2 regions of the Paraburkholderia sp. WC7.3g genome follow, and region 2 is predicted to be linked to the other one. Evidence: riboswitches for the same ligand, from Rfam matches in the RefSeq annotation. Region 2 holds a riboswitch; the other holds the start of a gene.
What was found. Region 2 has a riboswitch for cobalamin ahead of cobW (cobalamin biosynthesis protein CobW). Riboswitches for the same ligand answer to the same signal wherever they lie in the genome.

Region 1 (5,268 bases), on a different contig from region 2:
AAGGCGGCATGTCGTTTCACGGCGGCTTTCTCGGCGTGACGCTTGCGATGATGCTGTTCGCGTATCAGCGCAAGCGCTCGTGGCTGCAAGTCACCGACTTCGTCGCGCCGATGGTGCCCACGGGCCTTGCGGCGGGGCGTCTCGGCAACTTCATCAACGGCGAGCTGTGGGGCCGCGTGACCGAGCCGTCCGCGCCGTGGGCGATGCTGTTTCCCGGCGCCGCGCCTGACGACGCCGCGTGGCTCGCCGCGCATCCGCAACTGGCCGCGCAATGGCATCTGAACGAAGTGTTCGCGCAATATCACATGCTGCCGCGGCATCCGTCGGAACTGTACGAGATCGCGCTCGAAGGTGTGGCGCTGTTCTTCGTGCTGATCTTCTTCTCGCGCAAGCCGAAGCCGCTCGGCGCGATTTCCGCGATGTTCCTGATCGGCTACGGCCTCGCGCGCTTCACGGTCGAATTCGCGCGCGAGCCGGACGATTTCCTCGGCCTGCTCGCGATGGGTCTGTCGATGGGTCAATGGCTGTCGCTGCCGATGATCCTCGCGGGCATTGGCCTGATGGTGTGGGCGTATCGCCGTGGGCGTCGCGAGCCGGCGCAGGCGGTTGGCGCGAACTGAGCCGCGCTCCGGTAGCGTGGCGAGCGCTGCGTGAAAAAAACGCCACGGCATCGACAGATGCCGTGGCGTTTCCCTTTGAGCTTGCGTTCGCGCTTGCGCGTCACTTCATCTGCACCGACCCCGACACGTTGACGGTCACCGTCGACGTGCCGCCTTCGAGCGACAGCGGCGCGCTCTTCGCGTCGGCACCCATCGCGCGCGCGCTCATCATCATCATCGGACGCGGCATCGCGCCGCTGTGATTCACGTTGACCTCGCGAATCGAATAGCCGCTAAAGCCGAACGCCTGCGAGGACGACGCGGCCTGCTCGCGAAACGATTTGATCGCCTCGCCGCTGAGCCGCTGCTCGGCCGCGCGCTGCGCTTCCGGCGACAGCGAGAAACGCACGTTGCCCACCTGCATGATCGATGCCATCTGTCCGGCGAGCTTCGATGCCGCGGCGAAGTCGCGCGATTCGAGCACGACTTCCGTACGGCCGCGCCACGCCGAGATGCGTCCGTCCCGGTCCGTCGACGGAAAGATCGAGAACGCGCCCGAGCGCGCGGTCACGCCGCTGACGCCGCGCGCTTTCTGCAACGCCGCGTCGGCGCGTTCGTTCAGCGTCGACGTCAGCGACGACGGCTCGCTCGCTTCCTGCTCGTAAAACAGCGTGATCTCGACCTCGTCCTGCGGGACTTCGGCGCTCGCCTGCGCATTCAGCGACAGCACGCCCGAAGGCTGCGGCATCATGCTCTGCGCTCGCGCTGGAGCCGGGTTCAGCGCGAGCGCCACAGGCGCGCCAAAGGCGAGCGCGAGTGCGACGGCCCGTGCGGTTCTTTTCGTCATGGCTGGACTCCTGGTTTGCACAGGTTGTGCACGTTCGATGCGAGCACCGCGTGGCGGCGCGCGGTTTGACGGATGCGTTGGCGAATGGCTTCGGGTGCTGGAGAGCGGTCGGGTTGAGCCCACGCTTTCGTTGACCGATTAGGCGCGCTCGACTGGCGCTTGGTTCCCCAATTAGTGTTTTGCGGCCGGATTGGGCTGATGACCCGCGTGCGCTCACGACACGTGCCGCGCCGCGAGTTCACCTTTAAACGAGCCGTTTAGTGATGAATCGCCATTCGGCGTCGGTCACCGGCATGATCGATAGACGGTTGCCTTTGGCGAGCACGCGCATGTTCTGCAATTCGGCATGCTCGCGCAGCGCGGCAAGCGGAATCAGCGCAATTTTCTTCTTGAACACGACGTCGACGAGCATCCAGCGCGGCGTTTCCGGCAACGATTTCGCGTCGTAGTACGGACTCTTTTCATCGAACTGGCTCGGGTCCGGATACGCGGTCGACGAGACCTCCGCGATGCCCGCGATGCCGGGCTCCGGACAGCTCGAATGATAGAAGAGCACGCCGTCGCCGATCTGCATCACGTCGCGCATGAAGTTGCGCGCCTGATAGTTGCGCACGCCGGTCCACGGCAAGGTGCGATGCGGTGCGTTGGCGAGGTCGTCGATGCTTGCTTCGTCCGGTTCGGACTTCATCAGCCAGTAGCGCATGAATCGGAGTCAGCGTGTGAGATTGAACGACGCGCAACAACAGCAGGCGCGTGCGGAAAAGCCCCTGAAAAAGGCGCTCAAACGAAAAAACGACGACCAAAGAAAAACGGCATCGAACCGAAGTCCGATGCCGTTCCAGATAAGGTCCCCGCCTTAGCCGCTAGGCCGGCATCCTGAACCGAGGGTTCAGAATTGGTCGCAGTTAGCAACACTTCGGGTACATCAGACTGAGTGACGCGCACGCCCGTGCTACAAATTTCCGCAACCGTGCACATGGCATTGGTTCAAGGAATATATGACCTTGGCGAACCAGGCAGGGAAGCTAAACCGATGAAGCTACAACACATACCTTTGAACTTGCGACCGGTTCGAAACCGGCCCACTACTAACTAACCCAATACTGCTTACTGCACGCTGTACTGCTCAATCACAGTACCTAGCTGTTCGTTCATTTGCTGCATTGTACGCCGGATTTCTTCAGCGGGAAATGCTTCTCCGTGTCGCACGCTGCTTTGCAATTTAAGCAGTTCCGATGCCAGCGACAGCGCAGCCATCACCGCGATGCGATCCGTGCCCCGGACGTTGCTGTTACCGCGGATTTTCTTCATCTCCGCGTCGACGCGCGCGACCGCCTCGAGCAGCGCGCCTTCCGTTTCCGGCGAACAGGCGAGACGATAGGGTACTTCGAGAATCGATACCTCGATCTGCTTGGTGGTCATGCGCTTTCTCCGTGTCGGCTCACGTCGCTTTCCGCTTCCTCGTGTTCGGGCTGGGCGGGCTCGAGCAGATCGAGCTGGTTATCCGGTTCGCTGCTCGCGCGTGCGCGCGGCAATTTTTCGAGAATCGCATTCAGGCGCACCTGAGCGTCGTCGATCTTGGCGGACAGTGCGTCGCGTTCGGCCTGCAGTGTGTCGCGCTCTTCGCGCAATTGCGCGAGCTCCGCGTGCGTGGCTTGTACCTCGGCACGCGTTTGCGCGAGTTGCTCTTCGAGCGCGAGCCGCGCTTCGTTGTGGCGCTGGCTGATCGCAATCAGTTTGCCGATGTTCTGGGAGAGTGATTCGAGTTCGGTGAGCATGTGCTGCGTCCTCTAAAGACATCGCATTTTAGCGCGGAATATTACAGGTTCCGACAATTGTCTCGTTTCGAGACGTAACAGCATCGCTTCATGCACGTTCGTTGCATGTCGTGTCGTCGACCATAAGATAAAAAACCGGCAATCCATCGGACAATAACCTGCATTCAGCAGAACGGATTGCGCTCCGAATGACCTCTCTTGACGCTCCGCGAGGCCGCTCCTAAACTTCCCGCACTCTGGTGCCCGCGCGCGCTTATCGGCGCGCGCAGTTAAACGGGAAGCAGGGCGCGCGCGGTGCCAAAACCGGATGCGCGAACCTGCGCTGCCCCCGCAACGGTAAGCGACCGCATGTGATGTGCTCATGCAGGTCGGTCCTGATCGCAAGGTTGGAAGTTCAACGTGCGAGTGTGCCACTGCGCGTCACGCGTGGGAAGGCGGGATCGATGTGTCGTAGCCCGGATACCGGCCAGAAAAGAGGGACGTCCCCGCGAAAACGTTAAACAAGGGACGCCTCGTGACGCGTCGGCCTGCGGGGAAGCAGGCCGCGCACGCTAGCCACAGGAATGTCATCCCATGTTGTCCCCCATCGCCCGCGCGATGCTCTTCGCGTTCGCGAGCCTGCCGCTCGTCGTGCATGCGCAAAGCGCCGAGCCCGCGTCTTCATCGTCCGCTTTGGATGCAACCGCTGCGAATGCCGCAAACGTCATCAACAACGCCGCCAATATCACCTCAGCCGATGCCGCGGACACCGCGCTGTCGCCGATCGTCGTGACCGCGCAACGCGGACCGCAAGCGCTGACCGAGGCGATCCCGCAGACCACGCGGTTCGATCAGCAGGACATCGCCGACACGAGCGCGACCGATCTGCCCGGCCTGCTGCAATTCGCGCCCGGCGCGCAAATCTCGCGTACGGGTGGCCCCGGTTCGACCACGAGCCTCTTTTTGCGCGGCGCGTCGGCGACGCAATCGTTGCTGCTGATCGACGGCGTGCGCGTCGATTCAGTGAGCCTCGGCTCCGCTCAGCTCGCGCAGATTCCGCTCGATCAGGTCGATCACGTCGAAGTGGTGAACGGCAACGTGTCGGCGTTGTACGGCTCGGGCGCGATCGGCGGCGTCGTGCAGGTGTTCACGAAAGACGGCGGCGATCATCCGCCGCGGTTCAATTTTTCGGTCGGCTACGGCAGCTATCACACGCAGACGCAAACGGCCGGCGTGAACGGTGCGCTCGATCAGGACGGCCGCACGACTTTCAGCATCGCGCTTGCGCGCACCAAAGACGACGGATTTTCGTCGCTCAATCCGCTCGAGGCGCCGAACGCGAATCCGAACCCGAACGGCAATCTGAACGAAAGCATCACCGCGTCGCTGCGTCACACGTTCAACGACAAGTGGGACGCGGGCGTCAGATACTTCCAGTCGAACAACAACAACAGCTACGACAATGCGTACGGCGAGCCCACCGATCTGAACAACCTCTACAGCAAGGTGCGTCAGGTGTCGGTATTCGCGAACGGCAAGTTGACCGACTGGTGGACCACCCACTTCACGCTCGCGGAGGGCGACGACCGCAGCGTATCGAACACCAATGGCATCGACAACGGCCGCTTCAATACCGACAATCGCCAGTACACGTGGCAGAACGATTTCGCGCTCGCCGCGAACCAGAAGCTGCAACTCGGCTACGAGCATCTCGACCAGACGCTCGACTCCGACACGTTCGCCGCGCCCGAGCGTCACGTCGATTCGGTCTTCGCGGGCTACAGCGCGCGCTTCGGCCGCAACCAGATTCAGGCCAACGTGCGACGCGACCAGTACTCCGATTTCGGTGGAGCGAACAGTTACTATCTCGGCTACGGTTTCGACATCACGTCGCACTGGAAGGCAACCGCAAGCTATTCGGATGCGTTCCGCGCGCCCAGCTTCGACGATCTGTACTATCCGATCAGCGGCAATCCGTCGATCCAGCCCGAGCGCAGTCATTCTGTCGAAGCCGGTTTGCAGTACGCGACCGATGCGCTCGGCGTAATGCGGTTGAACGCCTTCC
Region 2 (5,268 bases):
TCCGGGCAATTCGCCGACACGATAGCCTTCGTCGCGCAGCATCGACAGAATGCCGACCACCGACGCCGGCGTATCGAGCCCCACGCCATTGCCGATGCGCCCTTCGCTCATCGGATAGTTCGCGAGGATCAACGCGACCTTCTTGTCGGTGTTATCGAGCGAACGCAGACGGCACCAGCGGCGGCTCAGCTCGGCGAGAAAACGCACCCGTTCGAGGTCGGGCTGATAGCGGACCACGTCGACCTGCGTATGCGCACAGCGATACGCGAGCCCCTTGAAGCTGATCGCGCGCGTGATGATGCGCCCGTCCACTTCGGGCAGCGCGATATGCATCGCGATGTCGCGCGAATTGAGGCCGTGATTGTCCTTCAGCCAATCTTCGCGATTGCCGCCGCTCAGGATCACCTGAAACACCGGCGCGTCGCCGGCCAGCGCGAGCGGCTCGGGATCGTCGATCGCGGACGCGGCGAACGCGGTCGTGTTCAGCACGAGCGCGGCACCATGCTGCGCGCACAGCGACTGCACGACATCGCGGCTTAGCGCATCCTTCAACGACGTGATCGCGAGCGGCAGCGGATTGAGCCCTTGCGCTTCGAGCGCATCGATCATCGCATCGAAGACCGCGGTATTGGCGGCCTGCAGATGCGCCTTGTAGAACAGGATCGCGACGACCGGCGCGTCCCGCCGCCAGCGCGCCTGCCAGTCGGCGATGGTCGGCGTATCGCGCTCAGGGTGATACAGCGACGCGGCTGGCAACGCGCGCGGCGGCTCGGGCTCGCGTCCCCAGTCGAGCACGCGATAGGCGATGCAGCGCAAAAACGCCTCGGCGTTCTGCGGGCCGCCCTCGCGCAGATAGCGCCACAACTGCTGACATAGCTCGGCGCTCGCGGTGCTGCGTGCGAGCAGATTCGGATCTTCCTGCAGGTCACCGGAAAACATCGCGAGCGTTTGCTGTTTGCGCTGCGCGAGCGCGACCACCTGCTCGATGCCGTACGGCCAATACGTTTCGCCGCCGAGATGATCGACCACGACGACGCGAGCATGCTGCAACACGTCGTCGATATAGAAATCGACCGAGGCCGGCTGACGCAGATAGGTGACGTTCGCGAGCCGCACGCTCGGGAAGCCGTCGCCCAGACGCGGCACCACGCTTGCGAGCAGCGACAGCGTGGTATCGGCGGAACTGAGCACGACGATATCGGCGGGCTGCTGATCGATGCGGATCACGCCCTGCGTATCGTCGACGAAGCCGCCCGGCGTCGTGCGCAGCAGATGCATACTGGCGCGCCCGTTATGCCGTCGCGTTCGACGTCGCGCCAAGCGCCGCGTCGAACGCCTGTTGCAGCGCGTGTCGATCGAGGTCTTCGCCGATCAGCACGAAGCGGCTCAACGCGCCTTCGCCATTTTCGCCCGCCTGCCAGCGCCGGTCGAAGTAGCTGTCGAAGCGCCGGCCCACGCCCTGGATCACGAGACGCATCGCCGCGCCCGGCAACGCGGCGAAGCCTTTGACACGGTAAATCGTGTGGCTTTCGACAAGCGCCTGCAAGGCGGCGAGCGCCGCGTCGCGCGAGCGCACACCGGCCTGCACGACGACCGAATCGAATTCGTCGTGGTGATGATCGGGGTCGTCGGCGGAACCGTGATGGTCGTGACGCAGGTGGATCGTCTGTTCCGACGCCGCTTCGAGGCCCAGCAGCGTATGCAGGTCGAGCCGCCCCTGCTGCGCGCGTACGATCTTCACCTGCGGCGGAATCTCCGCGCGGATCGCGGCTTCGACCTCGTGCTGCCGCGCATCGTCGATCAGATCGGTCTTGTTCAGAATCACCAGATCGGCCGCCGACAACTGGTCTTCGAACAGTTCGTGCAGCGGCGACTCGTGATCGAGACTCGGATCGGCCTTGCGCTGCGCATCGACGGCAAGCGGGTTATCGGCGAACTGGCCGCTTGCGGCGGCCGGCCCGTCCACCATCGTCACCACCGCGTCGACCGTGAAGCCGTTGCGGATTTGCGGCCAGTTGAACGCCTGCACGAGCGGCTTCGGCAACGCCAGCCCCGACGTTTCGATCAGCACGTGATCGAGTTCGTCACGGCGTTCCGCGAGCTTTTCCATCACCGGAAAAAATTCTTCCTGCACGGTGCAGCACAAACAACCGTTCGCGAGTTCATACAATTGCCCTTCGGTCTCGTCACCGTTTTCATCGCAACCGATGCCGCAGCCCTTGAGGATTTCCCCATCGATGCCGAGCTCGCCGAACTCGTTGACGATCACCGCGATGCGCTTGCCGCCCGCATGCTGAAGAATATGCCGCAGCAGCGTGGTTTTGCCGCTGCCGAGAAAGCCCGTGACGATCGTGACGGGAATCTTGCGCAATTGAGTTTGCATCGTGAGGTCCATCCGTTGGCGACGGCATGGCCGCGACAACGGAAATACAGAAAGCGGAGATGAGGTCATGAACGCGCCGCCGCATCCCCGCGGCGTACGTTCTGCTTCTTCAGGCCGGTATCCGGGCTGGCGAAAGCGCCGCTTCCCCTTCCCGGCCGAGTGGTTTCTCGTCCAGTGGTGAGATGTCGACGCGACCTTGCGCGAGGACATCGAAGCCGGCACCGCGGTGCCCCGGCCATCGAGCCGGAACCGCTTTTCGCTTACCGTTGCGGGGACAGCACAGGTTAGCCGTTGCAGAGCAGGTGGCTCCCTGTTTCCCGTTTAACTGCATGCGCACGAACGCGCACGCGAGCACCCAAAGTGCGTGCGAGTGTAGGCCCGCGACCTTGCGCAGTCAAGGAACCCAGCGTGCCGAAAAGCGCCGCCGACGCTTATCCGGCAAGGCGCCATGTGCTATCGTATGCGCGCGTTTGGTGCTCGCACATGCGTTCGCGTGTGCAGTTAAACGGGAAACAGGCAGCGCGTCGCGCGTTCAACCTGTGCTGTCCCCGCAACGGTAAGCGACCTGCGGCGCGCGATTCGATTCGCTGTCGATTCGGACGTGCCGCGCATGCGTTTTTGATGCCACTGTCCCGCGAATCCGCAAACCGGGACGGGAAGGCAAAGCGCGTGAGGCCGCCAGCCCGGATACCGGCCAGACGCGGAGGCGGCGCCGCATGCATCCGTGCATCAGGTTGCGCCGCCGGCCGCCGGAATCCGCGGGGAACGGATGTGAAGGCGTAGCAGCGCGGCATCGCGCGTGCCCGGATTCGCTGTACCGCATGACCTCTATGTTCACCGCCGCGCGCGCTGTCGCACGCCGCTTCTCTTCTTCCATCACCGCATGGCGCGCGCCGTGCACGCCGCGATGACGCGCGCCTGGCTGATCGGCGCCGGTCCCGGCGACGTCGAACTGATCACGCTGAAGGCCACCCGCGCGCTCGCGCAGGCCGATGTCGTGCTCGTCGACGATCTGGTGAATCCCGACGTGCTGCAGTTCGCGCGCGCCAACGCGCAAGTCGTGTACGTCGGCAAACGCGGCGGCCATCCATCGACGCCGCAAGCCGACATCGTCGCGCAAATGCTCGGGCATCTGCGCGCGGGGCGCAGCGTTGCGCGGCTCAAGGGCGGCGATCCGTTCGTGTTCGGCCGCGGTGGCGAAGAGTTGCAGGCGCTGCAGGCCGCGGGAATCGAAGTCGACGTGATCAACGGCATCACGGCCGGCATCGCGGCGCCCGCCGCGCTCGGCATCGCGGTCACGCATCGCGATTACGCGCAGGGCGTCGTGTTCGTCACCGGCCACGGCGCTGGCAGTGGCGAACCGGACTGGGCCGCGCTCGCCGCGACGCGCATGACGCTCGTGATCTATATGGGCATGCGCCGGCTCGGCGAGATCGCCCGCGCGTTGCTCGCGGCCGGCATGTCCGCCGACACGCCCTGCGCGGCGATCGAGTCAGCGACGCGGCCTGAGCAGCGTCATGTGCTCGCGCCGCTTCGCGAGTTCGCCGAGGCGGTCGCGCGCGCGGGACTCGGCTCGCCGGCGATCGTCGTGATGGGCGGTGTGGCGTCGCTCGCACTGGCGCGCGATGCGGCCGAACGCGACGCCGGCGTCGCTCGCGAACCAGCAGCGAGCGCGACACGACACGGACGCGGACGCGCGATCAAAACGCTGAGCGTCGGCATCGGTTGCCGCTTGCACAGCGAAGCCGTCGATATCGAAGCCGCCGTACGCGCAGCGCTCGGATCGAATGCCTTCGAGCAGATTCGCGCGATCGCGACGATCGACACCAAAGCCAACGAAGCAGGTCTGCTCGAATTCTGCTCACGTCATCAGCTGCCGCTGCAACTGTTCAGCCGCGAGCAGATCGCCGCCGTACCGGTCGCGTCGCCGTCGGCGGCGGCACACACGCATCTCGGCGTCGATGGTGTGTGCGAGCCGTGCGCGCTGCTGGCGGCAACGGCGCCGGACTGCACCACAACCGCGCAAAACGCGCGTCTAATCGTACGCAAGACCGCGCACGCCGGCATCACGGTGGCGATCGCAGCGGCGAACAACGCTGCCCTTAGCGACGCGACCCCATCCCATCCCGCCTCTCAAGACCAGGACCCTCGATGAAAACCGATCTGGAATCGCATCAACGCATGACCGAACGCCGCCGCGAAGGCCACGAAAAGAAGCAGGCCGGCGCGACCGTCGAAAAAGGCCTGCTGATCGTCAACACCGGCACCGGCAAGGGCAAGAGCACGGCCGCGTTCGGCATGGCCGTGCGGGTGCTCGGCCACGGCATGCGGCTCGGCGTCGTGCAGTTCATCAAAGGCGCGCTGCATACGTCGGAGCGCGATTTCCTCGGCGCAATCGCGCTGTGCGATTTCGTTACGATGGGCGACGGCTACACGTGGAACACGCAGGATCGCGAGGCCGACATGGCGACCGCGCGCAAGGGCTGGAACGAAGCGCGGCGGATGATCGAAAGCGGCGACTATCAGATGGTGATCCTCGATGAACTGAACACCGTGCTGAAGTACGAGTACCTGCCGCTCGACGAAGTGCTTGCCGTCATCAGCGCGCGCGCGCCGATGTTGCACGTCGTCGTGACCGGACGTCACGCGCCGGATGCGCTGATCGAAGCCGCCGACCTCGTCACCGAAATGCGCGCGATCAAGCATCCGTATCGCGAGCAGGGTGTGAAGGCGCAGCGCGGCGTGGAGTTCTGAGCGTTGGCCGTCTCCAAGGCGACTTCGTCCGGGGCGTCCCCCCAGGGGACTTCCTTCGGGGCGCGCCCCAAGGGGACTTGCTCCGCGGCGTGTCCCGCGCTGTTCATCAGCGCGCCCGCGTCGGGACAAGG

Region 1: it holds a riboswitch for cobalamin, as region 2 does, so the genes downstream of both, OKW43_RS17660 (TonB-dependent receptor domain-containing protein) here and cobW (cobalamin biosynthesis protein CobW) in region 2, are expected to answer to the same signal.

What each region holds. Positions count from the first base shown of each region.
Region 1 covers NZ_JBNDMA010000002.1:1,321,816-1,327,083, forward strand. Annotated here, with positions in the region: gene lgt (prolipoprotein diacylglyceryl transferase) at 1-620, shown strand, start outside; gene OKW43_RS17635 (SIMPL domain-containing protein) at 721-1,446, opposite strand; gene OKW43_RS17640 (EVE domain-containing protein) at 1,691-2,149, opposite strand; RNA gene ssrS (6S RNA) at 2,291-2,472, opposite strand; gene OKW43_RS17650 (cell division protein ZapA) at 2,554-2,868, opposite strand; gene OKW43_RS17655 (ATPase) at 2,865-3,224, opposite strand; cobalamin riboswitch at 3,445-3,709, shown strand; gene OKW43_RS17660 (TonB-dependent receptor domain-containing protein) at 3,798-5,268, shown strand, end outside.
Region 2 covers NZ_JBNDMA010000001.1:11,337-16,604, forward strand. Annotated here, with positions in the region: gene cobN (cobaltochelatase subunit CobN) at 1-1,278, opposite strand, end outside; gene cobW (cobalamin biosynthesis protein CobW) at 1,292-2,383, opposite strand; cobalamin riboswitch at 2,479-2,757, opposite strand; cobalamin riboswitch at 2,838-3,096, shown strand; partial or broken gene cobA (uroporphyrinogen-III C-methyltransferase) at 3,291-4,028, shown strand; gene OKW43_RS00060 (cobalamin biosynthesis protein) at 4,104-4,538, shown strand; gene cobO (cob(I)yrinic acid a,c-diamide adenosyltransferase) at 4,535-5,137, shown strand; gene OKW43_RS00070 (cobyrinate a,c-diamide synthase) at 5,237-5,268, shown strand, end outside.